DNA from 2 places in the Micromonospora sp. SYSU B005 genome. Region 2 is predicted to be linked to the other one. Evidence: riboswitches for the same ligand, from Rfam matches in the RefSeq annotation. Region 2 holds a riboswitch; the other holds the start of a gene.
The links. A riboswitch is a leader RNA that binds a small molecule or an ion and turns the genes downstream of it on or off. The one in region 2 is predicted to bind cobalamin.

Region 1: it holds a riboswitch for cobalamin, as region 2 does, so the genes downstream of both, metE (5-methyltetrahydropteroyltriglutamate--homocysteine S-methyltransferase) here and SM452_RS22320 (acyl-CoA thioesterase) in region 2, are expected to answer to the same signal.

What each region holds. Positions count from the first base shown of each region.
Region 1 is NZ_JAXCFU010000021.1:25,803-37,289, forward strand. Features, by position in the region: gene SM452_RS28375 (cellulose binding domain-containing protein) at 1-196, opposite strand, end outside; gene metE (5-methyltetrahydropteroyltriglutamate--homocysteine S-methyltransferase) at 318-2,567, opposite strand; cobalamin riboswitch at 2,683-2,901, opposite strand; gene SM452_RS28385 (beta-1,3-glucanase family protein) at 3,106-4,698, opposite strand; gene SM452_RS28390 (hypothetical protein) at 4,865-5,305, shown strand; gene SM452_RS28395 (tetratricopeptide repeat protein) at 5,371-7,074, opposite strand; gene SM452_RS28400 (polysaccharide pyruvyl transferase family protein) at 7,329-8,654, opposite strand; gene SM452_RS28405 (alkane 1-monooxygenase) at 8,806-10,002, opposite strand; gene SM452_RS28410 (TetR/AcrR family transcriptional regulator) at 10,132-10,731, shown strand; gene SM452_RS28415 (hypothetical protein) at 10,797-11,381, opposite strand.
Region 2 is NZ_JAXCFU010000010.1:112,410-130,051, forward strand. Features, by position in the region: gene SM452_RS22310 (PrsW family glutamic-type intramembrane protease) at 1-815, shown strand, start outside; gene SM452_RS22315 (LysE family translocator) at 851-1,474, opposite strand; gene SM452_RS22320 (acyl-CoA thioesterase) at 1,478-1,990, opposite strand; cobalamin riboswitch at 2,122-2,328, opposite strand; gene SM452_RS22325 (DM13 domain-containing protein) at 2,359-2,943, opposite strand; gene SM452_RS22330 (response regulator transcription factor) at 3,045-3,743, shown strand; gene SM452_RS22335 (sensor histidine kinase) at 3,752-4,768, shown strand; gene SM452_RS22340 (ABC-F family ATP-binding cassette domain-containing protein) at 4,778-6,415, opposite strand; gene SM452_RS22345 (hypothetical protein) at 6,534-8,684, opposite strand; gene SM452_RS22350 (thioesterase II family protein) at 8,766-9,530, shown strand; gene SM452_RS22355 (class I SAM-dependent methyltransferase) at 9,743-10,696, shown strand; gene SM452_RS22360 (amino acid adenylation domain-containing protein) at 10,693-13,329, shown strand; gene SM452_RS22365 (potassium transporter TrkA) at 13,310-14,461, shown strand; gene SM452_RS22370 (DUF6002 family protein) at 14,458-15,813, shown strand; gene SM452_RS22375 (non-ribosomal peptide synthetase) at 15,810-17,642, shown strand, end outside.

The DNA.
Region 1 (11,487 bases), on a different contig from region 2:
GCCACCAGTCGGTGACGGGAGAGCCCAGGTTGGTGACGGTGAGCTCGGCCCAGAAGCCGCTGGACCACTCCCGGGTGATCGTGTAGTCCACCGTGCATGCCGTCGCGGCGTAGGCCGGCCGCAGCACCATCGTCGTGGCCCCGCCGACGACGACCGCGGCGGCTGTAGCCAGCGCGAAGATCCTGCGTCGCATCATGCCCCCCGCACATCGACACACATCACTTCATGCAGCCTCGGCGCTCGGGGCACGGTCTGTCAAGGGCTGAACCGGGTCCGGGCCGGGCGGAACGGCGCGGCGTTCCGCCCGGCCCGCCGGCTCAGCGTCCGCGCAGCTCGGCCGCGGCGGCGACCAGGTGCTTGAGGGACGCCTCGACCTCGGGATAGCCGCGCGTCTTGAGGCCGCAGTCGGGGTTCACCCACAGCCGCTCGGCCGGCACCGCGGCCACGGCCCGGCGCAGCGCGCCGACGACCTCGTCGTGGGACGGCACCCGGGGTGAGTGGATGTCCCAGACGCCGGGCCCCACACCCCGGCGGTATCCGATCGCGGCGAGGTCGTCGAGGACCTCCATCCGGGAGCGGGATGCCTCGATGCTTGTGACGTCGGCGTCGAGGGCGTCGATGGACGTGATCACCTCCCCGAACTCCGAGTAGCACAGGTGGGTGTGGATCTGGGTGTCGTCGGCGACTCCGCAGGTGGCCAGGCGGAACGCCCCGACTGCCCAGTCCAGGTACGCCTTCTGGTCCGCCCTGCGCAGTGGCAGCGTCTCACGCAGCGCCGGCTCGTCGACCTGGATGACCCGGATACCGGCTGCCTCGAGATCACGGCACTCGTCGCGCAGGGCGAGCGCGACCTGGTCCGCGGTGTCTGCCAGTGGCTGGTCGCTGCGGACGAACGACCAGGCCAGGATCGTGACCGGGCCGGTGAGCATGCCCTTGACCGGCCGGTTGGTCAGCGACTGCGCGTAGGTGGACCAGTTGACGGTCATCGGCGCCCTGCGTGCCACGTCGCCGTAGATGACGGGCGGACGCACGTATCGGGAGCCGTAGGACTGGACCCAGCCGTGTTCGGTGGCGGCGAACCCGGCCAGCTGCTCGCCGAAGTACTGGACCATGTCGTTTCGTTCCGGCTCGCCGTGCACGAGCACGTCCAGACCCAGCCGCTCCTGAAGCCGGACGACGTGCTCGACCTCGGCGCGCATACGCCGGGTGTAGACGGTGTCGTCGAGGCGGCCGGCTCGATGCTCGGCACGCGCGCGGCGCAGCTCGTCGGTCTGCGGGAACGATCCGATGGTCGTGGTCGGCAAGGGCGGCAGATTCAGCCGGGCCTGCTGTGCCGCCGCTCGCTCCGGGTACGCGCCGCGCTGCCGATCCGTGGCGCGCAGTGCGGCGAGCCGGCCGCGTACGGTGTCGTCGCGCCATGCGGCGGGGGTGGGCGGCAGCGGCTCGGGCAGGGACGTGGTGCCGTTGCGCAGCGCGCGGCCGAGCCGAACGACCTCATCGACCTTCTGCCGGGCGAAGGCGAGCCGCTGAACCAACGCCTGGTCGAGAGCGGTCTCGGCGGACAGGTCCTCCGGCACGTGCAGCAGCGAGCACGAGGTGGACACGGCGACGTGGTCGGCGAGGGCGGTGACGGCGGCACCAGCCGCCACGGCGGCGCGCAGGTCGGTACGCCAGACGTTGCGGCCGTCGACGAGGCCGGCCACGATCGTCTTGCCGCGCAGCGGTCCCGCACCGGCCAGCCGCCGCAGGTTGCCGGGCCCGGCCACCAGATCCACGCCGACCGCTTCGACCGGCGTGTCGAGCAGGGCGGGCAGCGCGTCACCGAGCTCGCCGAAATAGGTGGCGACGAAGATCGCCGGCCGCTGTTCCACCGCGCCGAGCCGGGTGTACGCCTCCCGCAACGCGTCGATCTCGGCGGTGCTCCGGTCGGCGACGTAGGCGGGTTCATCCAGCTGCACCCATCGCACGCCCGCCGCGGCGAGGGATCGCAGGATGTCGGCGTACACGTCGGCCAGGTCGGTCAACCGGTCGAACGGTTCGCCGCGCGCCTCGGTGGGCTTGGCCAGCAGCAGGAATGTGGCCGGCCCGACCAGCACCGGCCGGCTGTCGATTCCCAGCTCGCGGGCCTCACGGTACTCGCGCAGCGCCTTGTCGGGATTCGCCGCGAAGGCGGTGTCGGAGCCGATCTCGGGAACCAGATAGTGGTAGTTGGTGTCGAACCACTTCGTCAGTTCGAGCGCCGGCTCGGCATCGACGCCCCGGGCCATGGCGAAGTAGGTGCCGAGATCGCCGAGGCCGAGACGGGCGAACCGGTGCGGGATCGCGCCGACGGCGACGGCCGTGTCCAGCACGTGGTCATAGAAGGAGAACGTGTTGGACGGGATCGCGTCCAGGCGCGCGTCGCGCAGCGTCCGCCAGACCTTCGCCCGTAGCGCGGCAGAGGTCGCCGTCAACTCCTCGGCGTCGATCCGGCCCGCCCAGTAGGCCTCGACGGCCTTCTTGAGTTGCCGGTTGCCCCCGATACGCGGATAGCCCAGCACGGTGCTCTGACCGAATGCGGTACTCATGGAGATCCCTTCCCTCGAAGCACACGAGGCCGATCGGGGCGGGAGGGAAGGGGTACAGGCGGCGTACCGGCTTCCGCACCGGCCGTCCCGAGCGACCGTCGGCGGCGCACACCGGACGGTGCGCGCGGTGCGGGCAGGTCTTCGGACTCGCGGGCGCGACCGGATCCACCCGGTCACCTACTGGCCGTCGCTTCCCAGACCTCACGGTCCAGTGCTTCGATGACGGCTGTCGTTCCCACTCACCGCTGCGGGGCAGTCCCGGACTCACACCGGGTTCCCTCTTACGACGCCACACCCGTCACGGGCGCGGCGAACCAGCACCGTTGTCTATCGTATGGGGCGGAGAGCCGACGTGGTCGGCGCGTCCGTCCTGCGGGACGGCGAGCCGTCGCGGGGCCCAAGCCCGGTCGCGGAGGCCGGCGTCCCGTTGGGACAACGGCCTCCGCCGGCTCGCCCGGTGCTTGACGCGCGTCGTCCGTCGCGCTGGCGGGTGGCGGGAGCGACTCGCGGTCGGCCCCCGCCCCCGTCGCAGGGCCGGTCAGCCCTTGCGCCACTTCTGGTTGGCCGTGCCCCCGCAGTCCCAGAGCTGGAGCCTCGCGCCGTCGTTGCCGTTCCAGTCCTTGATGTCGACGCACTTGCCGGCCTGGAGGTTGACCAGGTCTCCGGCCGCGTTCAGGGTGAACTGCTGGGCGCCGGTGCCGTTGCAGGTGTAGAGCTGCACCGCCGCACCGTTCGCGGTGGACCCGGCGTCGATGTCCATGCACTTGTTGTTCTGGCTCTTGAGCGCTGTGCCGCTGAACGTCCACTTCTGCGCGTTGGTGTTGTTGCAGTTCCACATCTGCAGCGGCGCGCGGTCGACGAAGTTGGAGCTCGGCACGTCGATGCACTTGTTGTTCCAGTTGCTGACCACTGGCACCCCGGTGGTCGGGGTGCCGCCGCCACCGCCGGTGAACGGGCTGAGGATCAGTCCGGCCGAACGGGGGTCGCCGTCGTGCACCAGCGACTCGAATCCGCCGACGTCGTCGAAGGCGAACGCGTACGCCCGGCCGTCGGTCATGTTGGCGTGGATCAGGCGGGCGTACTGGTTGGTGGGGTTGCTGCGGTAGAAGTCGGCGGCGTTCGTGCTGGGCTGGGTGTCGATGGTGCCGAGTGTGCCGCGGTTGAGGGCGGCGCAGAGCGTACGCGAGATCGGGCCGACCGCCTGGTCGTTCGGCGCGGGCAGGTCGCCGTCGCAGCCCCAGACGCTGGCCGAGGAGGGCCGGTTGAAGGAGGCGACGACCTGGCCGCTGCCGTTGGTGAAGGTCATGGTGTTGCCCGAGGTACGGCCGTAGTACCGGATGGCCGGCTGGTCGGCGAAGGGCGCCACGGTCAGGGTCTTCGTGGTGTACGCGTTCCACGCGGACGCGATGTACGAGTCCAGGTACGTGGTGCTGAGCAGACCGGCCCCGGCCGCCTTGCCCGGAGCCAGGACGCGCAGCACGGTCCCGTCGGAGCGGGTGTGGACGGTGCCGGCCCAGCCCGGCTGCGCCCGGATCCCGTCGATGACCGCGTTGCGTCCGTTGGCCACCACGTCGCCGGTGCGCTTGGTGACGCCGTTGGCGCCGGTCACGGTGACCGCGTGCGGGATGGCGAACATGTCGACCTGGGAGCTGTTGAGCCACAGCCCGGAGTCGTTGTAGGTGAACTCGCTCCAGTCGAACAGGATGTCGCGGTTCGCGTCACCGGCCGCCCAGGGCGCGGGCTGCACCAGTCCGTCCGGGGTGAGGAAGAACGTCAGCTTCTGCCCGAGGGAGAAGTAGGCCCGGCCGGAGAAGCCGCGGGGGAACTGGATCGTGGTGCTGCCGCCGTTGCCGGGGCCCGGTATGGAGACGTCCGGCGCGGGTGACGGCGGGATCTGCCCGCCGGTCCACGGCACGAAGGCACCGCCGGAGGTGACGTAGCCGAGCCGGCCGGAGGACAGCTGGACGCCGATGACGTAGAGGTAGACCGGGTCGCTGCGGCCGGTGGTGTTGGTGACGGTGACCGGTAGCAACGCCGGTCCGACCGCCTGGGCGGGCGTGGCGACGACGGCGCCGGTGAGCCCGGCGAGCAGGGCGGACGCGGCGGCGAGCAGCCTTCTTCGGAGACGCATGGCGACACCTCGCTGGAGACAGGGGGACGGGAGAGCGCTCTCTCAGCAGGGTCCAATTGTTAATATTGTTTGTCAATAGGTGGTTGCCTATGGATTGGGGCCACCGTGAAGGTCACCGGTTGATTAAGATCCACTCCGGAACAGTCGACTGTGGATTGGGTAGTTCATGAGACGCATGCTTTCGGCGCTGACCGCGCTGGTGACCGTCGCGGCCGGCCTGACTGTCGGTGCTCCCGCCGCCCACGCGGCCGGCTCCTGCTCGGGGACCATCACCTACAGCCAGGTGCAGTCGTCCGGGCTCGGTGAACTGGTGATCTACTACAACAGCAGCAACGGCGGCACCAACAGCGCCTGCTTCTACCACCGCGGCGCGGCGTACGGGAAGTCGGCGCCGACCTTCGTGCAGATCTACCGCTGCGCGGAGCGGTCGGGCGAGGGCGCGCACTGCACCCGGTCGGGCGGCGCGGACACCAATTCCGGTGACTTCAGCTATTACGCCGGCCCGGTCGCCGTCACCGGCACGGCGAACTACTGCGTCGAGGCGGTCGGCTACATCGGATGGGCCGGTCAGCGCCACCAGATCTACAGCCGCCGCCAGGGCTGCTGAGCCCACTCCCCTTCCCCGGACCGGGGCCGGCGCACGACGAGCGCCGGCTCCCCGGCCGGGCCGGGTCAGACGGCCAGCGCCCGGCGGCACCGGGCGAGTTCCGCCCGCAGATCCCGCCGTAGGGCCCGGTCCAGGCCGGGCTGGGCGAGCGCCTGGGCGAAGTCGCGGGCCGCCTCGTCCCACCGGCCCAGCCGGGCCAGGGCCGTACCCCGGTTGTAGCGCGGCACGGGAGCCTCCGACAGCGCCACCGCCCGGTCCAGGTCGGCGAGCGCGGCGGCCACGTCGCCGCGCTCGAACCGGGCGGCGGCCCGGTTCGTCCACGCCTCCACCAGCTCGGGGTCACCGCTCAGGGCCCGGGTGAGCAGTTCGTCGGCCTCGGCGGCCCGGCCACGCTCGGCGAGGACCAGGCCCAGGGTGCACAGCAGCGCGGGCTCCTGCGGAGCGCCGGCCAGCCCGGCCCGCGCGCCCGCCTCGGCGGCGTCCAGCGCGCCGCGCTCCACGTGCAGGTTGACCAGGGCGATCCGGGCGTCGAGGTGCCCCGGTTCGATGGCGAGCACCCGCTCCAGGTCGGCGCGCGCCCGCTCGGGGCGGCCCCGCTCCTGCTGGAGCGCGGCCCGGTTGTAGTACGCCTCGGGCAGGTGCGGTCCCAGCCGGATGGCGGCGTCGTAGTCCCTGATCGCGGCTCGGGTCCGGCCCGCCGCCCGGTAGAGGGCGGCGCGGTCCACGTAGTACTCGCAGTTGCCGGGGTCGTGGGCGATCACGGTGTCCAGGTCGGCCAGCGCCCGCGCCGGGTCGCCCAGCGCGAGGTACACCTGCGCCCGGTTGTGGCGCAGCCGGGCCAGGTCCTGCGGGCGTTCACCGGGACCGAGCGCGGCCGTCAGCCGGGCCAGCCCGTCGTCCACGAGCCGCAGCGCCCGGTCGGGCCGGCCCGCCCGGCTGTCCAGCAGCGCCAGGCCCTGCTCGTAGAAGACCGTCGACAACAGCCGCTGGCGTGGGTCGGCCAGCTCGGTGGCGAGGTACAGCGCCCGCTCCAGCCACTGCCGGGCCAGCGCCGGGTCCTGGTCGGCCGCCGGCAGGTGCCGGGCGTGCAGCATGGCGGTGGCGTACGCCGCCGACATCGTGATCTTCGGATCGTCGGTGGCGGCCCGCGCCTCGTCGTAGAGGTCGAGCGCCTCGGCGGCCCGGTTCAGGGCCGCCAGGGCGGTGGCCAGGCCGGTGGTGAACGCCCACCAGTGCCGCAGGTCGCCGTCGGGGGTGACCGCCGCCCGCCCGCGCCGGGCGACCCGGGCCGCGTGGTGGTAGTAGCCGCTGGCCAGGCTGTCGCCCAGGGCCCGCCGCAACGCCTGCGGGGTGCGCTCGTCGGGCGCCGGGTCGGGGGCACCGTCGTCGCGCAGGTCGAGGCGCACCGGGGAAGGCCCGAGCCGGCGGGCCAGCGCGCCCAGCAGTTCGGCTGTCGTCTCGTCGGCGCTGGCGACGTGATCGAACCGGACGGTCACGGGCCGCCGGAGCGTGCCGGCCCAGGCTGCCACCAGCTCCGCCGCGCCGTAGGCCAGACAGGCGGTACGACGGGCCGGGTGGAAGCGGATCGGCTCCTCCTCGGCGGCCGGCCGGGCCGCCGGATCGAGCCGGGGAACGATCGCGTGCAGTTCGACCGCGTGCCGGGCCGCCAGGCGGGGCCGGTCGGCGGCGACGCGACCGAGGAAGGCCGAGACCCCGGCGTACGGTCCGTGGTCGCGGTGGCAGTCGTAGCGCTCCGCGCCGTCCGTCACCGCAGGGCCCGGCGCCGCAGGGGCGGGCGCCCGGGAGCGCCCGCCGGGCCGGCAGTTACCAGCACCACTCGATCCACAGCCGGCGTGCGCCGGACACCAGACGGAGTGCAGTCGTGCGACGGATGGTCATCGTCCTCATAGGAACCTCCGATGTGATGCACCTCAGGGCTGGCCCAGAGCGTAATGCCGGTCGATGGGAATAAGAAGGGTTCTCGCGATTCGCGGCCGGCGAAGCCTGCGCAGGCGTACGACGGTCAGCGCGACAGCATCCGGCGGACCCGGCCGCCCACCGCCTGCTTGACCTGGTCGCGCAGTGGCTGCGCGCGGCGTGCCTTGAGCTTCTGCTGCAGCGCCTGGTTCTCGTCCCGCAGCCACTGCATGCGCGCCAGCAGTTCCTCGGCGGTGTAGGCGGAGGCCGGCCGGACCGCCGGCGGGTAGACGGTTCGGCGGACCTGCTCGTCGAAGCGGGTGGCGCTGTCCCCGTCGGCGAACGACAGGCCGAGGTCGTGCCTGGCGAGGAACGCGGTGATCCGCGCGAACCGCTCCTTGTGGCCCTCGTTCAGGGCCGTGTAGTCGGCTTCCTCGTAGAGCTGGGCGGCGTCGACGTCGGGCGGCACGTCGCGCATCAACCGGTGCGGGATGTCGAAGTAGCGGGCCAGTTCCAGGGTGCGCGAGTCGTGTGCGAGGAGATACCCGGGAGTGCCGGAGATCAGCGCCGTGATGGTGCCGTGGATCCTGGTGCCGAAGGCGAAGTCGAATCCGGCGAGATACTCCATCCAGGGCCACGGGTCCATGAACATCCGCACCTTGTCCTCGACGAAGAGCGGATGTGAGGTGTGGATCGGCATGTCGTCGGTCTTGCCGCGCAAGTTCGGTGCGTCGCCGTAGAGCAGGGTGCCCAGGGTGTACAGGCCCTGCGCGATGTAGCGCAGGTTCGGGTAGCGCTGGTGGTGGTGGCGGACGAGCGGGGCCAACGCGCGGACGTACGGCGAGATGACGAACGCGAGCCGGTCCTGGGTGCTCAGGGCCACCTTCGCCTTCTCGACCCGCAGGCTGTCACCGTGCAGGAACATCGACGGGCAGCCGATCTGCTCGACGGCGGAGAAGCCCAGCGCACGCAGGTAGTTCTCGCTGATCTCGCCGCGTACGCCGATGCTGTGCGACCGGTCCAGCACCGCCCGGCAGAACGCCTTCACCGGCTCGTCGATCGGGCGCAGGGACTCCAGGCCGCCGTCCACGTCGGTCTGCGCCCCGACCCCGAGCACCACCACCGGGATCTTGAGCCGCTCGATCAGCCGGGCCATCGACGTCAACCGGTTCGCGTAGTCGTGGCGGAACGCGTTCGCCAGCGGGATCACGAAGACGTCGTACTTCTCGTTGATCTCGTCGGCATCGCGCGGGTCCGCCCGGAACCGCGACGGGGTGATCTCCGCCGTCGAGGTGGCCAGCAGCTTGTGCGCGGCGTGGCTGAAGACCAGGTTGCCGCTGTTCTTGCCGATCCAGTCCCGCTCGTAGGTCTCCTCGGCGGTGACGACGTCGAACGGGCCCTTGCGGGCTCGCAGCAGGATCCGCTGGTGCATCCGGGGTGTCCACCCTTCGTCCCGGACGCCGCGGCGCCCGGCGAGGCCGAAGCGGCGCGATCGGCCGGGCACGGCCCCGTTCCGTGCAGGAACAGAGATCCTACGCCTTGACACAGAGAGGTGCCGTCAGCCCCACACGTCCCGGGCCGGGTCAGGCGGCGGGAACCGCTGTGGTGTCCGCGGCGGGCCGGCCGTAGCGGCGACGCAGCCGGGCCTCGGCGCGGGGGTGGCGATTGGCGAGGTTCAGGTCGCCGCCGTAGTGCGCCAGAACCCGTGGGTTCATCACCCGGTACCACAGCGGCGGGACGAGAGCGAGCAACACCATCGAGGCGTAGCCTCCGGGCAGTCGCGGCGAGACGTCGAAGCTGCGCAGCGTCTGGTAGCGGCGCAGCGGGTTGGCGTGGTGGTCGCTGTGGCGTTGCAGCTGGAAGAGGAACACGTTGGTGACGACGCGGTCACTGTTCCAGCTGTGCCGTGGGTCGACCTTCTCGAAGCGGCCGGTGGCGGTGCGCCGGCGGCACAATCCGTAGTGCTCGAGATAGTTGACCGCTTCCAGCAGCGAGAAGCCGACGATCGCCTGCAGGAACAGGAAGGGCACGAGCCGCCACCCGAACACCGCGATCAGCAGGGCGAAGAGTACGACGGTCATGAGCCCGGCGTTGAGCAGGTTGTTACGCAGCGTCCACGGGCTCCTGTGGCGCAGCCGGAAGCGGCCGGTCTCCAGCCGCCACGCCGAGATGAGGCTGCCCCAGACCGTACGTGGCCAGAACGAGTAGAAGCTCTCCCCCAGCCTGGCGCTGGCCGGGTCCTCCGGTGTGGCGACACGGACATGGTGTCCGCGGTTGTGCTCGACGTAGAAGTGGCCGTACCCGGTCGGCGCGAGCGCGATCTTCGACAACCACCGCTCGACCGTCTCGCGCTTGTGGCCGAGCTCGTGTGCGGTGTTGATGGCCAGTCCGTTGACGATCCCGATGGTGGCGACCAGGCCGGCGGCGCCGGCGACACCGAGGCCGCCACGCGTCCAGACCCATGCTCCGAGCAGCAGGGCGGCGTACTGCACCGGCAGGAACAGGAACGTGATCCAGCGGTAGTAACGGATCTCCTGCAACCGCCGGGCGATGTCGTCGGGCGGGTTCTCTCCGTCGTCACCGAGCAGCACGTCGATGATCGGAATGAGTCCGAAGACCACCGCCGGGGTGAGCCACCAGGCAGCGGGTCCGGCGCCGGCCCTCCACCACGCGTACGCCAGAAACGGCAGCACCGGCACGAGGAGAGCCAGTGGCCACAGGTGCTTCTTGCCGTCACGCCAACCGGCGGCGACTGCTGGAGCATCGATCGAGGTCTGCATGTACCGCCTCCGGAGTGTCGAGCGCTGCGTCGACTGTCACACGGATAACCACGCTTGACAATATCCGTCGCTGCGTCAATTCAGTGGACACCGAAGGCATGTGTGTCCAGTCGATAGACTCGGCGCACCATGGCCGCCCCTCCGCCTTATCGCCACACCGCCCGCCGGCACCTGCGTGACGCGGTCATCACGGCCGGCCGCGACCTGGCGATCGACAGCGGCTGGGACGCGGTACGAATGGCCGACGTGGCGGCCCGCGTGGGCGTGAGCAGACAGACGCTCTACAACGAGTTCACCAACAAGGCCGGACTGGGCGAAGCCATCGCCCACCGCGAGATCGACCGGTTCATGGACGGTGTGCGGGAGGCGTTGTCCGCCCACGGCAGCGACGTGCGAGCCGCCGTCCATGCCGCGGTCACGTTCGTGTTGACGCAGGCCGGGACCGATCCGCTGGTCAAAGCCGTCCTCAACAGTGCCCGAGGCACCGACGCCCTGCTCCCCTACCTGACCACCCGCGCCGACGTGGCCCTGGCCGCCGCCGTCACGGTGCTGAGGGAGTGGGCGGACACGCACCTGCCCCGGGTGCCGCCCGATGATGTCACCGTCGGCGCCGAATCCCTCGCACGACTGGTCGTCAGCCACATCGTGCTGCCGACCGCGCCGGTCGACCACACCGCCGGCACCCTGGCCGACCTGGCGCAACGCTTCCTGGACCCGCCGCGCGCGTGAGCGAGCGTCACAGCTACCCCCGCGCCTCGCACGGTCTCGGTCCGTTGCACGCCGATCCGGCGTGGTCAGAGGCCGGCGGCGGCGTCGTACCGGCGCCGCAGGTCGGCCATCTCCGCTGGAGGAAGCGCTTCCCTGAGTGCCAGTTCCTCGTACTTGTCGGGGAACATCTCCCGTAGCCGGTCGACGAACCTGACGTCGGCGGTCGCCTCGACCACCTGAATGCCGGGAGGCCGGGTGGTCATGTCCATGATCACCGGGCCGACGAGTTTGACCGCCCCGTCCCAATGGCGCTTCTGTTCGGCGACGCCGCAGAGGTGGAAGCCGTAGACCGTCCGGACGTCGGCCAGTGTGGCGGCCCCGGTGGGCTCGTAACCGTAGACATGGACTCCGCAGACGACCGCCGGCGCGGCCTGCTCTCCGGCTGGCACCTCTGGGGCGGTGTGCCCGGCGTGCTGATGATCTTTCGGGTCCGCCTGCTCGAGGGTCGTGCGCATCCGGGTCAGGATCTCTTGGCGGAGAGCTGCCGGGTCCGTCCTCGGGGTGGTCGAGGTGACCACGGCGGCCACACCGATCGACGCGGCCAGCAGGCACACCTCGATCCACACGACGCGGCTCCGGTACCAGCCGCCGACGCCTACCCGGGAAGTCATTGTCGTTCCTCACCTCATCGCGGTTCCTGATGGTGGCGGAGGGCGCCGACGGGGGGGGGGGGGGGGGGGCCGCCCCCCCCCCCCCCCACCCCCGAGAAAACCACGG
Region 2 (17,642 bases):
GGAATACCGGGCGCCGCTGGGCGTGGGTGGCGGTCCTGCTCGTCGGCGGCGGGCTTCACCTGCTGGTGCTGGGGACACTCGCCGGCACCGGGACCGTCACGTTCATCCCGGCGCTGATCGTGCTCGGCGCGTGCGTCGCGCCCGCCACGTTCCTGGCCTTCGCCCAGGGGCGGCCGGCCCGCCGTCCGGTCCCCGGCTCCGTCGTCGGCGTCGCCGCGCTCCTCGGCGGCGTGGTCGGCGTGGTCGCCGCCGGCTGGCTGGAGTACGGCACGCTGCACCGCCTCGGTGTCCTGCCGATGGCGCTCGTCGGCCTGGCCGAGGAGACCGCCAAGCTGATCGTGCCGGCCGGCATCCTGCTGCTGTGGCGGCGGCACCCGTCCCCGGCGCAGGGCCTGGTGATCGGCGTCGCCTCCGGCGCCGGGTTCGCCGCGCTGGAGACCATGGGCTACGCGTTCGCCGCGTTCGTCGGGTCGGAGGGCAACCTCGGCGCGGTCGAGCGGACGCTGCTGGTTCGCGGTCTCACCGCGCCCGCCGCGCACCTGGCCTGGACCGGGCTGACCGCCGCCGCGCTGTTCACGTTCGCCGCCGCGCCCGGCGGCCGGAAGCTGGCGGCGTTCCTGCTCACCTTCGCCGCCGCCGTCACGCTGCACACCTGCTGGGACACGTTCGGCACCCAGCCCGCGTACGTGTTCATCGGCGCCGTGTCGCTGGGCTGGGTGCTGCTGCGCCTGCACCTGGACCGCGAGCGGCCGGCCCCGTCCGGGACGCCGGTCGTGCCGGCATCCCGGGAGACGGCCGCGCATCATCCCGGCTGAGCCGGGCGGCCGGCCGTCCGGCTCAGCCCGGCCCGTCAGCCGACGGCCAGCCGGACGCCGAGCGCGACGAAGGCGACAGCGCAGAGCCGGTCGACGCGCCGCGACCAGCGGCTGTCGCCCCACCGCCCGGCGAACCGTCCGGCGCCCACGCCGAGCGCCAGGTCCACGGCGAGCTGCACCGCGACGAACAGCGCCCCGAGCAGCACCAGCTGCGCCGCCACCGGGCCCGCCTCGGGCCTGACGAACTGCGGCAGGAACGCCACGCTGAACAGGATCATCTTCGGGTTGAGCAGGTTCGTCAGCAGTCCGCGCCGGAACGCCCGCCCGGCGCCGCCGTCCGGCCGGTCCGCACGCGCGCCGGGCCGGCCCGTGCCGCGCAACGCCCGCAGGCCCAGCACGATCAGGTACGCCGCACCGGCCCACCGGATCGCGGTGAACAGCACCGGGGACGCGGCGATGACGGTGGCGAGCCCGGCCACCACGGCGGCGACGTGCACCGCCTCCCCGGCGGCGACCCCGAGCGCGGCCACCGCGCCCGCCCGGGCGCCGTACCGGGTGGCGTTGGCGAGCACGAACATCATGTCCGGCCCCGGGGTGAGCATGAGCACCACGATCGCGGCCAGGTAACCGGCGAGCGTGGCGGCCGACAGTCCGAGCACCGCTCAGCCCTCCCCGGCGCCGTCGAGCAGCGCCCGGCGCAGCGCCAGCCGGTGCTCGCGCCGGATCTGCGCCTCCCGGTAGCGCCGCCGGTCGCCGTCGGTCTCGGTGTGCAGCGGCGGCACCGGCCGGGGCTGCCCGTCGTCGTCCACCGCCACCATCACCAGGTGCGCGGTCGCCACGTCCACCGGCGGCACCGCGCGGTCCCACCGGTCCGCGCTGACCTTCACCGCCACCTCCATCGAGCTGCGGCCGGCCCAGGTGATCCGGGCGTCCACGTGCACTACGTCCCCGACGCGTACCGCGCGCAGGAACGCGGTCTCGTCGATGGCGGCGGTGACGGCCGGTCCGTCGGAGTGGCGGGCGGCGACCACCCCGGCGACCGAGTCGATCAGGTTGAGGATGCGCCCGCCGTGGACCGTGCCCATCAGGTTGGTGTGGTGCTGGTCCATGATCTGCGACAGGGTCAGGTGCGAGGCCGACGGTGGTCGGCCGGTGAGCGTGATGGTGTCGGGCACTGTGCGGTTCCGTCCTCGCAGAAGCGGACCGCCGACCGGCCGGGGCGTGCACGTCGAGGACACGCCGACGGCCCTGCCTACGGCGTGTCACCCGCCCGACCCACCCGCGAGGTCGACGGCGGCGCGCACCGGTGGTACGCGCGACGCGGGCAGGTCTTCGGACTCGCGGGCGTGACACGAGGTCGCCTACTGGCCGTCGCTTCCCAGGCCGTGGCCCAGTGCTGTTGACGGCTGTCGTTCCCACTCACCGCTGCGGGGCAGTCCCGGACTTCCACCGGGTTCCCTCTTACGACACCCGGCCGTCGCCGACCGGGTGAACCAGCGCTTCCCGCAGCGTAGCCCAGCGTCCGAGGCCGGCGGCACAGGCGTCAGGACGGCGCCGATCCCGTCACAGCGGCAAGCGGCGCCGCGCCGAACGACACCGCGAACCGCTTGCACCAGATAGACACGCTGCGCAGACCGTCCAGGTCTACCGACGCCGGGATGTCGTACGCCTGGTCGCCGATGTTGCCCTTGAGCCGGCCCAGCTCGACCCAGCGGCCGTCGTCGAACACCTGCCAGCCGGCCCGGCCGGGCAGCACCTTCCGGTCGGTGAGCCACACCCGCAGGTCGGGCCCGTCCGAGGTGTCCAGTCCGCGCAGGAGCAGCTGACGACGGCCGTCGGCGAGGCGGACGAGCTGCGCCCGGCCGGCCGTGTCGTGCTCGTGGGTGACGAAGTCACCGGCGGCGAGCACCACGTCGGCGGGCGGCGCGCCGGTCGGCGACGGGCCGGTCGTGCCGGAAGCCGGTGAGCCGGTCGTGCCGGCCGGCTGCGGCTCCGCCACAGTGGGCAGCGTCTCGCGTACCTCGCGGTCGGTCACCAGCCGCCACGGCTGGAACAGGTACAGGCTCACCCCGAGGCCGGTGACGGCCACGACGGCGAGCACCGACAACACCACACGTCTTCTGCCCATGCCCCGACGGTAGGCGCGGATCCGGCGGAAAGATCTTTCCGTCCGCTTACGGCCCGACCGCGGGCCGCCGCGCCGGGACGCCGATGGGTAGCGTCTGGCGCATGGGGCGCTACGTGCTCGTCGTCGACGACGACCGGACGGTGAGCGACGTCGTCCGGCGCTATCTGGAGCAGGACGGCTGCCGGGTCCGGCTGTCCTTCGACGGGCCGGACGCGCTCGCCGCGGCCGAGGAGGAGCCGCCCGACCTGGTGGTCCTCGACCTGATGATGCCGGGCCTCGACGGCATCGAGGTGTGCCGGCGGCTGCGGCGCCGGCTGCCCGGCCTGCCGGTCGTCATGCTCACCGCGCTCGGGGACGAGGCCGACCGGGTCGCCGGGCTGGAGGTCGGCGCGGACGACTACGTGACCAAGCCGTTCTCGCCGCGCGAACTCGTGCTGCGCATCAGGTCGGTGCTCCGGCGCGCGGCCCCGCAGGACCGGGGACCGACAGGGCTGCTGCGCGACGGCGACCTCACCGCGGACACCGGCCGCCGCGTCGCCGAGCGCGGCGGGCAGCAGCTGTCGCTGACCGTACGGGAGTTCGACCTGCTCGCGTTCCTGCTGGCGAACCCCGGACGCGCCTGGTCACGGGCCGAGCTGCTGGACCGCGTGTGGGGCTGGCGGTTCGGCGACCAGTCCACAGTCACCGTCCACGTCCGGCGGCTGCGGGAGAAGATCGAGGACCACCCGGCGCAGCCGCGCCGCATCGTCACCGTGTGGGGCGTCGGTTACCGGTACGAGCCGTCGGAGGCGTCCCGGTGAACGAACTGATGGTCATCGGGCTCTACGCCCTGCTCGCCGGCGCTGCCGTCGGCGCGCTCGGCGTCGGCGCGCTGCGGCTTGTGCGCCACCGGTCGATCCTCGCGCACATCGCGGTGCTGCTCGCGGTCACCATCGCCTCGGTGACGGCGGGCGTCACCGCCGTCGCCCAGGCCATGTTCCTGTCCGCGCACGACCTCCAGGTCGTCCTCGTCACTGTCGCCGCGTCCGCGGCGCTCAGCCTGGCCGTCGGGGTGGCGTTCGCCCGCCGCCTCGCCCAGGCGGCGGTCTGGGCCGACCAGGCCCGGCAGCGGGAACGGCAGCTGGAGGCCGGCCGCCGCGAGCTGGTCGCGTGGGTCTCCCACGACCTGCGTACGCCGCTCGCAGGGCTGCGGGCGATGGCGGAGGCGCTGGAGGACCGGGTGGTCGACGAGCCGGCGGCGGTGGCCGAGTACCACCGCCGGATCAGGGTCGAGACGGACCGGATGACACGCCTGGTCGACGACCTGTTCGAGCTGTCCCGGATCACCGCCGGTGCGCTGCGGCCCGCCCTGTCCCCGGTGCCGCTCGGCGACGTGGTCTCCGACGCGATCGCCGCCACCGCGCCGCTGGCCGCCGACCGGCGGGTGCGGGTGCTCGCCCCGGAGACCGGCTGGCCGACCGTCCGGGCCGCCGAGGCCGAACTCGCCCGCGTCGTGACGAACCTGCTCGTCAACTCGGTGCGGTACACGCCACCGGACGGCACTGTGCGCATCGACGCCGGCCGGGACGATGACGACGCGTGGCTCGCCGTCTCCGACACCTGCGGCGGCATTCCCGAGGCGGACCTGCCCCGGGTGTTCGACGTGGCGTTCCGGGGCACCCGGGCCCGTACCCCCGCACCGGCCGGCGCCGACGAGGCGGCGCCGGCCGGCGGCGGCCTGGGGCTGGCGATCGTGCGCGGACTGGTCGAGGCGCACGGCGGGCGGGTGCACGCGCACAACGTGACCGGCGGGTGCCGGTTCGTGGTCCGCCTGCCGGCGGTCTGACCGGGCCGGTCAGGCGGCGTCCGGGGGACCGGTCTCCACCAGGCGTCCGTCCGCCAGGCGCAGCCAGCGGCCCACGTCGATCGCGGCGAGGAACCGCTCGTCGTGGCTGACCACCAGCAACGCGCCCCGGTAGGCGTGCAGCGCGCTCTCCAACTGGCCGACGCTGACCAGGTCGAGGTTGTTCGTCGGCTCGTCGAGCAGCAGGAGATGCGGGGCCGGTTCGGCGCCCAGCACGCACGCGAGCGTGGCGCGCAGCCGCTCCCCGCCGGAGAGCACCCCGACCGGAAGGTGCGCGCGCGGGCCGCGGAACAGGAAGCGGGCCAGCAGGTTCATCCGCTGCGCGTCCGGGGCCTGCGGCGCGAACGCGGCCAGGTTCTCCGCCACGGTACGGTCCAGATCCAGCAGGTCCAGCCGCTGCGACAGGTACGCGATCCGGCCGTCCGCGCGGGTGATCCGGCCGCTCTCGGGCTCCAGGTCGCCGTCGATCAGCCGCAGCAGCGTGGACTTGCCCGCGCCGTTGTCGCCGAGCAGGGCGATCCGTTCCGGACCGCGGATCGTCAGGTCGACCCCGTCGGCGGCGAACAGCGACCGCTCGCCGTGCCGGACCTGCACCCCTTCGGCGGTCAGCAGCGTGCGTCCGGCCGGGACGGTGGTGGCGGGCAGCTCCACCGTGATCGTCTTCTCGTTGCGCAGCGCCCGCTCGGCCTCGTCCAGCCGTGCCCGGGCGTCGTCGACCCGCCCGGAGTGCATCTCGTTCGCCTTGCCCGCTGCCACCTGCGCGTCCCGCTTCAAGCCGCCGGCGACGATCCTCGCCAGACCCGCGTTCTTCAGGTTCCGGGAGGCGTTGCCGGCTCGCCGGGCCGCCCGTTCGCGGGCCTCCTGCAACTCCCGCTTCTCCCGCTTGAGGTCCTGTTCGGCGCTGCGGACGTTCTTCTCCGCCACCTCCTGTGCGGCCCGCACGGCCGCCTCGTACGAGGTGAAGTCGCCGCCGTGGAAGCGCATCTCACCGCGGTCGAGTTCGGCGATGCGGTCCATCCGGTCCAGCAGCGCCCGGTCGTGACTGACCAGCAGCAGGCAGCCGTGCCACTGTTCCAGCACGTCGTAGAGGCGGTGCCGGGCGCCCAGGTCGAGGTTGTTGGTCGGCTCGTCGAGCAGCAGCACGTCGGGCTGCTTGAGCAGTTGCGCCGCCAGACCGAGGGAGACCACCTGCCCGCCGCTGAGCGTGCCCAGGCGCCTGTCGAAGGCGAGGTCGCCGAGGCCGAGCCGGTCGAGTTGCGCGCGCGTGCGTTCCTCGATGTCCCAGTCGGCGCCGATCGTGGTGAAGTGCTTCTCGTCGGCGTCGCCGGCCTCGATGGCGTGCAGCGCCGCGATCAGCGGGGCGATCTCCAGGACCTCGGCCACTGTCAGGTCGGCGGCCAGCGGCAGGCTCTGCGGGAGGTAGCCCAGCACGCCGTCGACGGTCACCGACCCGGCGGCCGGGCGGTACTCGCCGGCGATCAGCTTGAGCAGCGTGCTCTTGCCGGCGCCGTTCGGCGCGACCAGACCGGTCCGGCCGCCGCCGAGGGTGAAGGAGAGGTTCTGGAAGACCGGGGTGTCGTCCGGCCAGGAGAAGGTCAGGTTCGAGCAGACGACGAAGGAATCGGACATCAGGAAGACGACCTCGAAGATGAGGGCGGGCGGACCTCAGCCGCCCGGCGGGGGACACGGTCTCGGGGTACGACGGAACGACCACGGCGCTCGCCTGCGGTCGGTCACATGTCCGGTCTCACCCGGAGATGTCGTCGTCACCCGCCATGTCTGGTCTCCCTGCCTGCCTGATCGCCACTGGATCACTCCGGTCCACCGTAGCACCGGCGGTGGTCGCCAGGCGGTCCTGGAGACGGGCGTGCCGGAACTGGTAGACCGGCCCCACCGTGCGCAGCACCGACCGGCGGTGCGCGTCGTCGAGGAATCGGTGCAGCCGCAGCGGCGCCACCCCGGTACGGCGCAGCTCGACGATGACGAGCAGGGCGCGCCAGGTCTGCGAGGACGTCACGCCGAGCAGGAAGCCGCCGACGATGCCACAGGCGATGCCACCTTCCGCCGACCCGGCGAGCCGCCCCACCAGGCCACCCAGGACGCCGAGCACGGACCCGAGCCAGAGGCCGCCGCCCACCGCGGACCACAGGTCCCGCCGCCAGGACAGCCGCGACGACACCGGGTCGTCCTCGCCCGCCGAGCCGGCCATCGCCAGGTACAGGCCCAGGGAGAGGCAACCGAGAAAACCGGTCGCGGTGAAGGCGAGGAAGACCGGGAAGGCCCGGCCGGACCCGATGCCTGTGACGTCGGCGCACGCGGCGACGAGGAGCCCGAAGAAGCCCAGGAACAACGCACCGGTGAGCCCGGCGCCGAGCACGTTCTCCATCCGCTGACGGCTGATCACCCGGCTCCACCTGATCCGGCGGAGCCGCAGCGGACGCCGGCCGATCAGCACGTCCCGGGAGAGCTTGGCGGTGAACGTGAGCACCAGCCCGAACGCCAGCCCGGCCAGGACGCCGAACGCCGGGCCCGCGAGCAACCCCGCGCTCAGTCCGGCGCCGAGGCCGGTGACGAGCACCGTCGAGACCGCGTACAGGTCCCAGGAGGTGAACGACGCCAGGTGCCACCACACCAGATCGCGGCTGCCCGCCCGGTTCATCAGGTGGGCGAGGTGACCGAGCCAGCGCGCCGCCTGCGCAGCCGTGTAGCGCGGCTCCGGTACGCCGGGCTGGACGGCGTACGCCGCGGGGAGCACCCGGTCGAGCAGGGCGTCCTCCACCGCCTCCCGGCTGTGGTAGCGGTCGAGCAGCTCCGCGGCATCGTCGTCGGTGGTCACCGTGTCCCGGAACAGGCTCAGCATCAGCGGGCTGCGCAGCGCCTGCGCGACGGGACTGTCCGGCCGGTCGCGCACCTCGTCCACCAGCCGTTGCCACCCCGGCGGCAACGGCTGGGTCCGGCTCCGGGTGACGTACGCGGCGATGTCCGTGCCGGTCAGCGGCTCCAGCTCCAGGGCGGCGGCGCCGGAGAGGTGCCGGGCGGCGGCCACCGCCTCCACCAGCTCGCGGCTGCGGGTCGTCACCACCAGCCGGAACGTGGTCTGGACGTCGAGCGCGCGCAGGGCGACCGGTCGCAGGTCCGGCGGCAGTTCGTCCAGCCCGTCCAGGAAGAGGGCGACGTGCCCGCCCGTGACGAGCCGGCGGGCCGGTTCGAGCCCGCCGAGGACATCGTGATCGGCGGCCAGCCGGGCGGCCAGCCAGTCGGCGACCGGTTGCCGGCGTGGATCCCAGCCGGACACGGTCAGCAGCACCGGCACGGGTACCCGTGCGCGTTCCTGCTCCGGCAGGCGCTGCCGGTGCTCCAGCGCGTCGATCAGCAGCAGGACGACCGCTGCCGACTTGCCCGCCCCGGGCCCGCCGAGCAGCAGGAGGCGGCCGGAGCCCAGGCCCGCGTACACCCGGAAGAGGTCGTGCAGGTCGCCGTGGGCGAGGTCGGCCGCCCGCACCGGCGGGACGGCCGGCAGGGGCGGGAACCGGACCAGGTCGCCCTCGGTCGCGGCGGCGTCCACCGGCCCGGTGACCGGCCGGTCCGACCACCGCCAGTGGACCCGGATCGGAACCGGCGCCCACAGCCCGCGCTCGGTCGCCGCGCGGCTCCACTGCGCGAGGACGGCGGCGGCCAGCTCGTCGGCCGCCCGCTGCGCCTCGGGGCCGGGGCGGCGTGTGCCCCGGTGGTTGCGCCGCCACAGCCAGCCCAGGATCGGCCCGCCGGCCGCCAGGACGGCGAGGACCGACTGCAGCAGGGTGAGCTGCCGGTCGGTGGCGTTCGGCAGCCAGGCGACCGACGCGCCGAGCCCGGCCGCGACGAGCATCGCCAGCACCGACCAGACCCCCCGCCGCATCCCGGTAGTGTGCCAGCCGACCGGCTGTCCACACAGGCCCGTTCGCCGAGCCGGGAGTGGTGCGGCCCTATGCTCCTGGCCATGTCCCAGGTGACCGCGAGCCGCTGGTTCGGGCCGGCCGGCTCCTCGTCCGGCGACGCCCAGGTGTTCGTCTTCCCGTACGCCGGTGGCGTCGCCGCCTCCTTCGCGCAGTGGCGGGAACTGGCCGCGCCGGAGCTGTCGGTGCAGGTCGCGCTGCTGCCGGGCCGGGGCGCCCGGCTGCACGAGCCGCCGCTGGACGACCTCGCGGAGCTGGTGGACGCGCTGGCGACAGCCGTCGCCGAGCGGGCGTCCGGGCCGTACCTGCTGTTCGGCCACAGCCTGGGGGCGCTGGTGGCGTTCGAGGTGACCCGGGAGCTGCGCCGCCGGGACGCGCCCGCGCCGCTGGCGTTGCTCGTCGGCGGCGCGGAGGCGCCGGGGACCCGGCTGGTACGGCGGCGCGTGCACGACCTCGACGACGCCGGTCTGATCGACGCGCTGCGCGACTTCGGGGCGACGCCGGCCGCGCTGCTGGCCGACCGCGACCTGATGGAGCTGATCCTGCCCGGGGTACGGGCCGACTTCGCGCTGTCCGAGCGGTACGCCTACCGCCAAGGGCCGCCGCTGGAGGTGCCGGTGCACGTGCTGCTCGGCGACCGGGACGAGCACGTGGACCCGGACCGGGCCGCGGGGTGGGCCCGGGAATGTGTCACCGAGCCGCGGTGGCACGTGTTTCCCGGCGGGCATTTCTTCCTTACCGACCATCTGCCGGAAATCATCGACCTAATGCGACACATCGTCGCCAGTCACACCCCTGTGGCGGAATAAGCGACAAAGAACGGGTAAGGACTCGTACCCGTGCCGGACCTTCCACAATGTCCGGTATTCGACCTGGTGAACGGCCGAGAAGCGGTGTTAAAGTCTGCCATCCGTTCGCCGAAGGGACGTCGCTGACGAGGCGGCATACTGTCGCGTGCGCCGAGGTGTCCATGAGCCGGCCGTACCTTCCGTCCCTGGTCCTGCGCGATTACCTGCATACCGTGGCGACCCTCCACCCGCAACTGCGCGAACTGCTCGACTTCGGCCGCCCCGGCGCGGACGCAGCTCTCGCGGAACTGGCCGGCACGGTCAGCGAGTTCGACACCGACTCCACCGGCCGGGGCGATTCCTACCGCCGGGCCCAGCGGGACACGCTCGTCCGCTGGACCGGCATGCGGCGGCTGCTGGACCTCGCCACCCCGGACGCCGCCGCCCCGGTCACGCTCATTCTCGACGTGCTCGGCGGCGACGGCACTGTGGCCCGCGCCGCGAGCAGCCAGTCCGCCTGCTTCGAGTCCAAACTGGCGTTCATCACCGGCGACCTGTCCGGCCACATGGTCGACAAGGCGCTCGCCCACGGCCTGCCTGCCGTCCGTCAGGCCGCGCACTTCCTGTTCCTGCGCGACGCCGCTGTGGACGCGGTGCTGCTGGCGTACGGCACGCACCACATCCCGGCGGCCCGGCGGCCGCAGGCGGTGGCCGAGGCGGCCCGGGTGGTCCGGCCCGGCGGCCGGATCGTGCTGCACGACTTCGACGAGTCCAGCCCGATGGCCGGGTTCTTCGGCGAGGTGGTGCACCCGCACGCCGCCGGCGGCCACGACTACCGGCACTTCAGCCGCGCCGAGCTTACCGGCCTGTTCACCGCGGCCGGGCTGCCGGTACGCGTCGTCGACCTGTACGACCCGCTGATCGTGCGCGCCGACAGCGCCGAGTCCGCCTCCGCGGGCATGCGCGACTACGTCGGCGACATGTACGGCGTGCGCGACTACTTCGCCACGCTCACCGATGACGAGGTGTGGGGGCTGCTGACCCGCCACTTCGACCACACCGGCTACCTGGCCGGGATCGGTCGCGACGACGTGCCGGCCCGTCCGCTGGTCTACCGGGCCGACGGGCAGTTCGTCGCCGAGGTGCCCCGGATGGCGATCGTCGCGGTCGCGACGAGGACGCGGTGACCGCTGTGACCGGCCCGCGCTACCTGACCGACCTGGTGCACCGGCCCACCGGCGCCGACGGCGACCGGCCCGCGATCGTCGGACCGGACGGCGAGGTGAGCTACTCCGCGCTGTGGGAGCGGGTCGGCGCGACGGCCGAGCTGCTGCGCCGCGCCCGCGTGCGGCCGGGTGACCTGGTGGGCCTGTACCTGCACCGGTCCGCCGACTACGTGACGTCGTTGCTCGCGACGCTGGCGGTGGGCGCGGTGGCGGTGCCGGTCGACCCCGAGCTGCCGTCGGGCCGGGCCGAGCAGATGCTCGCCGCGGCGGCGCCCCGGCTCGTCCTGTACGCCGACCGTCCGCCCGCCGTCGCCGCGCCCGCGTCCACCGGTTGGCGGGACGTGCGTACCGCGCGGGCCGGGTCGCCGGCCGACCTGACCGATCGCACCGGCTGGCTGCCGCCGGGCGAGCACGCCGCGCTGGTGCTGTTCACCTCCGGCTCCACCGGCCGGCCGAAGGGTGTCGTGCTGCACCACGCCGGGCTGGTCAACCGGCTGGCCTGGGGCCACGGCCGGTTCGGTTTCACCGCCGACGACCGGGTGCTGCACAAGGCGTCGATCGGGTTCGACGCGTCGGTACACGAGATCCTCTCCCCGCTGATCGCGGGCGGCACCGTGGTCGTCGCCGGGCCGGGCCTGCAGTTCGACAGCCTCGGGCTGGTCCGGCTGATCCAGCGGGAGGCGGTCACCACCGCGCACTTCGTACCGACCATGCTGCGGCACGTGCTCGACGAGCCGGAGTTCGCCGGCTGCGTCACGCTGCGCCGGGTGCTGTGCGGCGGCGAGGCGCTGGACATGCGGCTGGTCCGGCGGTTACGCGAGGTGCTGCCGTGCGGGCTGTTCAACGGGTACGGCCCGAGCGAGACCTCGATCAACGTGTCCTACTGGGACTGCGCCGAGCCGTACGCGGGCAGCATCGCCCCGATCGGCCGGATCATCGACGGCGTCACCGCCCACGTGCTCGACGACGACCTGCACCCGGTGCCCGAGGGCGGGACCGGCGAGCTGTGGATCGGCGGGGTCGCGGTCGGGCTGGGCTACCTGCGCGACGACGAGCGGACGGCGGAGCGCTTCCGCCCCGACCCGGCGCGGCCGGGCGCGCGGCTCTACCGCACCGGTGACCTGGTTCGGGTCGCACCGCAGGGTTTCCTGGAGTTCCGTGGCCGGGCCGACGACCAGGTCAAGATCCGGGGGGTCCGGGTGGAGCCGGGCGAGGTGGCCGCCGTGCTGCGCGAGCATCCAGCCGTGCACGACGCGGTGGTGGTGACCGTCCCGGACACCGACGACGGCCCCCGCCTGGTCGGCTACGTGGTGCCGCAGCCCCGGCAGGCCCCGGCGGTCGGCGGGCTGCCGCGGTTCCCGCTACCCAACGGCATGGCGGTCACCGCGGCGTCGCCGGACGAGGCGGTCTTCCTCTACCGGCAGATCTTCGACCAGGCCGAGTACGCGCGTTTCGGCGTCCGCGTCGGTGACGGTGCGGTCGTCCTCGACGTCGGCGCCAACATCGGACTGTTCTCGCTCTGGGCGTCCCGGCAGGCGCGCGACGTGCGGCTGGTGGCGGTCGAGCCGAACCCGGACACACTGCCGTACCTGCGCGCCAACCTCGGCCTCTACGCCGGGTCCGCGTCGGTCGTCGAGGCCGCCGTGACCGATGCGGCGGGCACCGCCGAGCTGACCTCGTTCCCCGAGCTGAGCTACCTGTCCGGCCTCGGCGCCGACCGGGCCGGCGCCGCCTCCGACCTGGTCCGGTCGCACTACCGCCACGGCGGCGGCGACGCCGACGAGACCGAACAGGCGGCGCTCCTGGCCGACGCCCGCCGCCGCCTCGCCCCGGTGGCGCACGTGGTGCCGACCGTGACGCTGTCGGACCTGCTGGACCGTTTCGGGCTGGACCGCGTCGACCTGCTGAAGGTCAACACCGAGGGCGCCGAGCTGAGCGTGCTGCGCGGGCTGCGCCCCGAGCACTGGCCCCGTATTCGCCAGGTCTGCCTGGAGGTCGAACGCAGCAGCGTGACCACCCCGCTGGTACGCGAGCTGCTGTGCGCGGCAGGGTTCGAGGTCCACGACATCGGCGACTGGAACGTCGGCGCGGACGCCGACGTCAGCTACGTCTACGCCGTACGGCCGCAGGAACCGCCACCGGCGGCGACGCCCCGGGACGAGCCCGCCGACCACCTGCTGACCACCGGGCTGCTCCAGGGCTACCTGGCCTCGGCGCTGCCGCCCGCGATGCGCCCGGACCAGATCGTCCTGGTCGACCGGCTGCCCCGCCTGCCCAACGGCAAGGTCGCGCGGCTGGAGCTGCCACCGCCACCGTCCCGGCCCGCCGGGATCGCGGCGGAACCCGGCGACGGCGCCCTCACCGACCGGCTGCGCGAGGCGTGGCGGGCCACGCTCGGCGTCGACGCGGTGCACGACGACGACACGTTCGTCGCGCTCGGCGGGCACTCGCTGACCGCGCTGCGGATGGCGCTGCGGGTACGGGAGATGGCCGGGCTGGAGGTGTCCCCGGCGAGCTGCCTGCGCGCCGGATCGTTCGCCGACTGGGTCGACCGGGTCACGGAGGCGGGACGCGATGTCAGCCCGGTCCGCTGACGCGCGGCACGTCGTCGTGGTGGGCGCCGGCCGGCTGGCCCGCTCGCTGTGCCACGCCCTGGCGGCGACGCACACCCCGGCGCCGCTGCGCGTGACGGTCCTGGCCCGCGACCCGGACGCGGCCCACGCGCTCGCCCGCGCCGCGCGGGTGCGCGCCACAGTCGCCGGCACCCCCGTCGCCGTCACCGCCCGGCCGTTCACCGCCGAACCCGGCGCCGACCCGGGGGAGGGGTACGCCGCCGACGCCGCCTCGATGGCCCGGCTCCGGCCCGACGTGCTGGTCTGCGCCGCGTCCGCGCAGTCGCCGTACGAGCGGGCGGCGGCGCCGTCGGCCTGGACGGACCTGATCGCCGCGGCCGGCTTCGGGGTGACGCTGGCGTTGCAGGCCGAGCTGGTGTCCCGGCTGGCCGCCGCGCTGGCCGGCGGCGCACCCGGCGCGACGCTCGTCAACGGGGCGTTCCCGGACGCGGTCAACCCGCTGCTCGCCGCGCTGGACCTGCCGGTGCGCTGCGGCATCGGCAACGTGGCGACGCTCGCCGTGTGCCTGGACGCCGCGCTCGGCCGTCCCGGCCCGCGCCGGCTGGCGGTGCTCGGCCATCACGCCCACCTCGCCGCGCCCGGCCCGGACGACGACGACACCGCCGAGGTACGCGCCTGGCTGGACGGCCGGCCCGTCCCGGACGTCACCGGGCTGCTCGCCGGCTACCGCGCGCTGCCCCGGCCGGAGCTGAACGCGCTCGCCGGGCACGCCGGGGCCGCCCTGGTGGCGGCGCTCGCCACCGGCGACGAGGTGACGGCGAGCCTGCCCGGGCCACTGGGACTGCCGGGCGGCTATCCGGTCCGGCTCGCCGGGGGCCGGACCGAGCTGCGGCTGCCCGCCGAGCTGCCGGTGGCGCAGGCGGTCGCCTGGAACACCGCCGCCGGGCGCCGCGACGGCGTCGAGGTCGGTGGCGGCCACGTCCGCTACCCGGAGCGCGCCCGGGCGGCACTGGCGGCGTACCGGCCCGACCTGGCCGGCGGCTGGCACGCGGGCGAGCTGCCCGAGATCGCCTGCCGGTTCACCGCCCTGCGTGACCATCTGCGAACGGTGCCGCCGGCGCCGGCCCGGAGTGTGTTGGAGGAAGCCCGATGACCGTGACCACCCCGGCCACCCGCAACATGATCACCGACTACTACGACGTCATCGCGTCGGCGGTGCGCCGGTGCGGCGCGGTCCCCGGCGACGCGCCCGGCACGCCCGGCTTCGCGCCCGGCTTCGACCTGCCCGAGCTGACCCCCGCGGTACGCGAGTTCTACGCCGCCGCCACGGTCAGCTGGTCCCCGCTGGGCCACTACGGCGGGCACGACCTGACGATGCTCGACCTGACCGCCAACCCGGGCACCCGCACCACGAAGACATTCGCCTCGATGGTGATCGTCGCCCGGGCGGTGGAGCACATCCGGCGTACCGGTGAGCGGCTGTGCATCGTCACCCCGACCTCCGGCAACAAGGGCGTCGCGCTGCGCGACTCGGTGGCCCGCGCGTACGCGGCCGGGCTGGTGACCCCGGAGCAGCTGTCCATCGTGGTGCTGGCCCCGGCGGCGACCCGGCACAAGTTCCGCCACGACGCGCTCGCCGCCGATCCCGCGACCCGTGCGGTGAACCCGCTGCTGCGGTACACCGGCGCGGACCCGGAGGGCGTGAAGGCGCTCGGCCGCGCGTTCGTCGACGAGTACGCCGCCACCGCGTACGACAAGCACGGCGTCACCCTCTGGTACACCCTCGACCTGCGCAACTACCTGGTCGCCGACGCCGCCCGGGCCGCCTTCGAGGCCGACGTGTCGCCGGCCACCGGCTCGCGCTGGCACGCGCACGCCGTGTCCAGCGCGTTCGGCCTGCTCGGCTACAACCTGGGCCGCGACGTACTGGAGGCGGCCGGCGACGCCGACCCGGCCGACCGGCCCGGTTTCCTGCTCGTGCAGCACCTCGGCACGCCGGACATGGTGCTCAGCCTGCGCCACGGTTCGTTCGAGCGGGACCACTGCCCGGCGTACACGTTCGACGAGAGCCGGGGCGTCTGGACGCAGGACGCCGACCTGCGCTTCCCGGCCGTCACCGACGACCCGGCCGAGGTGCTCGACCCGACGTTCTACACGCACCGCCCGGTGACCTCCCCGGCCATGAACGCACTCATCGAACGGCACGGCGGCGACGGCATCGTGGTGTCGCGGCGCGAGTGCGTCCGGCGCTACCCGGTCGCCCGGCAGTGGCTCGCCGACGCCGGTCTGACCCTGCCCGAGGATCCGGCCCGGCTGCGGGAGTGGTCGATCCTGATGGCGCTGACCGGCGTCTGCAACGCCGTCGACCGGGGCCTGGTCCCGGCCGGGCACGAGATCGTGGTGCACGGCACCGGCAGCTACTGCGACGACTTCCGGATCGCCGAGGCGGACGCCGAGGTGTCCACGCTCGCCGACGTGGTCGCCGCCGCCCTGGACCAGCGGTGAGCCCGTCTCCGCAGCCGCTCGGCCTGCCGCCGCGGTTCGCCGCCCGGGCGCGCGCCGCGGGCGCCGACCCGGCCGCCGTCGTCCTCACCGCCACGGCTCTGGTGGTACGCCGGTACACCGGATCCCCCGTGGTGACGCTGCGGCACGGCGGCGACCCGGTGACGCTCGACCTGACCGCCGACGCGCCGATCCGGGAGTTGTGCCGCTCGGTGCGCCCGGCGTCGCCGGACCACCCGGTCGACGCCACTGTCGAGGTGCGCCCCGGCCTGGCTGGCGTCACCGTGTCCGGGCTGCCCGCCGCGTACGCCGACGACCTCCGCGCCGACCTGGCCGACGTCCTGTCCACGCTGGACCCGGACGCCTCGTCGGCGGGGGTGCTGCCGTCGGCCCGCTACGAGCGGCGTCCGGCCCCGGACCTGTGGCGGCTGCACGGCGGCGACGGCACCGAGGCCGGCCGGGTATGCGGCGACACCATCCCGGCCGCGTTCGCCGCGGCGGTGCGGGCGTACCCGGAGCGGCCGGCGGTGCTCGCCGACGACGCGACGGTGACCTACCGGGAACTCGGTGCGGCAGTGGCCGCGACCGCCGAAGCGCTGGCCGGGCCGGGTGACGTCGCGGCGCCGGTGGCGGTGCTGTGCCGCCACGGCGTCGCCACGATCACCGGCATCCTGGCGGCGCTGGCGTCGGGGTCGCCGTACGTGCCGCTGGACCCGGCGTACCCGGCGGCCCGGCTGGCCGCGATGCTGCGCGACGCAGGCGTCCGGGCGATCGTCGCGGACCCCGGCCACGAAGAGCGGGCCGCCGCGCTCGCGGCCGACGCCGGGCTGGAGCTGCCGGTGGTGTCGTTGCGCCGGGGCGAGGCCGGCGTGCCGGTGCCGGCCGGGCCCGCGCGCCCGGACGACCCGGCGTACGTGCTCTACACCTCCGGGTCCACCGGGAAGCCGAAGGGCGTGGTGCAGAGTCACCGCAACGTGCTGTTCGGTGTCCGCAACCACGTGCGCAACTTCGCCCTCCGGCCGGACGACCGCACGAGCGTGCTCACCTCGTTCGGCTACGACATGGCGGTCACCGACACGTTCAGCGCGCTGCTGTCCGGCGCCGCCGCCGTCCCGGTCGACGTCCGCACGCACGGCCTCGGCCATCTCACCGGCGCGCTCGCCGACCGGGGCGTCACCGTCTACCACTCCACCCCCACCGTCTTCCGGTACGTGGTGGCGAGCCTCGGCGAGCACGGGCGACTGCCGTCGGTCCGCGCCGTCGTCCTCGGCGGCGAGGAGGTCACCCGGCACGACGTGACGCTGGCCCGGCGGGCGTTCGCGCCGGGCGTGGTGTTCGTCAACGGGTACGGCACCACCGAGATCAGCTTCGCCGCGCAGCACCACCTGCCGCCGGACGCCGACCCGGGGCGCGCAGTCGTGCCGATCGGGCACCCGCTGCCGGGCGTCGAGGTGGTGCTGACCGACCCGGCCGGACGTCCCGCCTGCCTCACCGGCGAGGTGGTCGTGCGGACCCCGCACGTCGCGCTCGGATATCTGGGCCTGCCGGAGCTGACCGCGGCCCGGTTCACCGAGTACGACGGGGTGCGCGCGTACCGGACCGGGGACATCGCGCGGCGGCTGCCCGACGGCACGCTCGTCTACCTGGGCCGCGGCGACCGGATGGTGAAGATCCGCGGCTACCGGGTGGAGCTGGGCGAGATCGATGCGTGCCTGGCGGCGCAGCCCGGCGTGGCCCACGCGGCGGTGGTGGCGCGGCGAGGCGCGTCCGGCGCTGGCGAGCAGGAGATCGTCGCGTACGTGGTCGCCGCCGCCGGGACTGTCGTCGAGCCG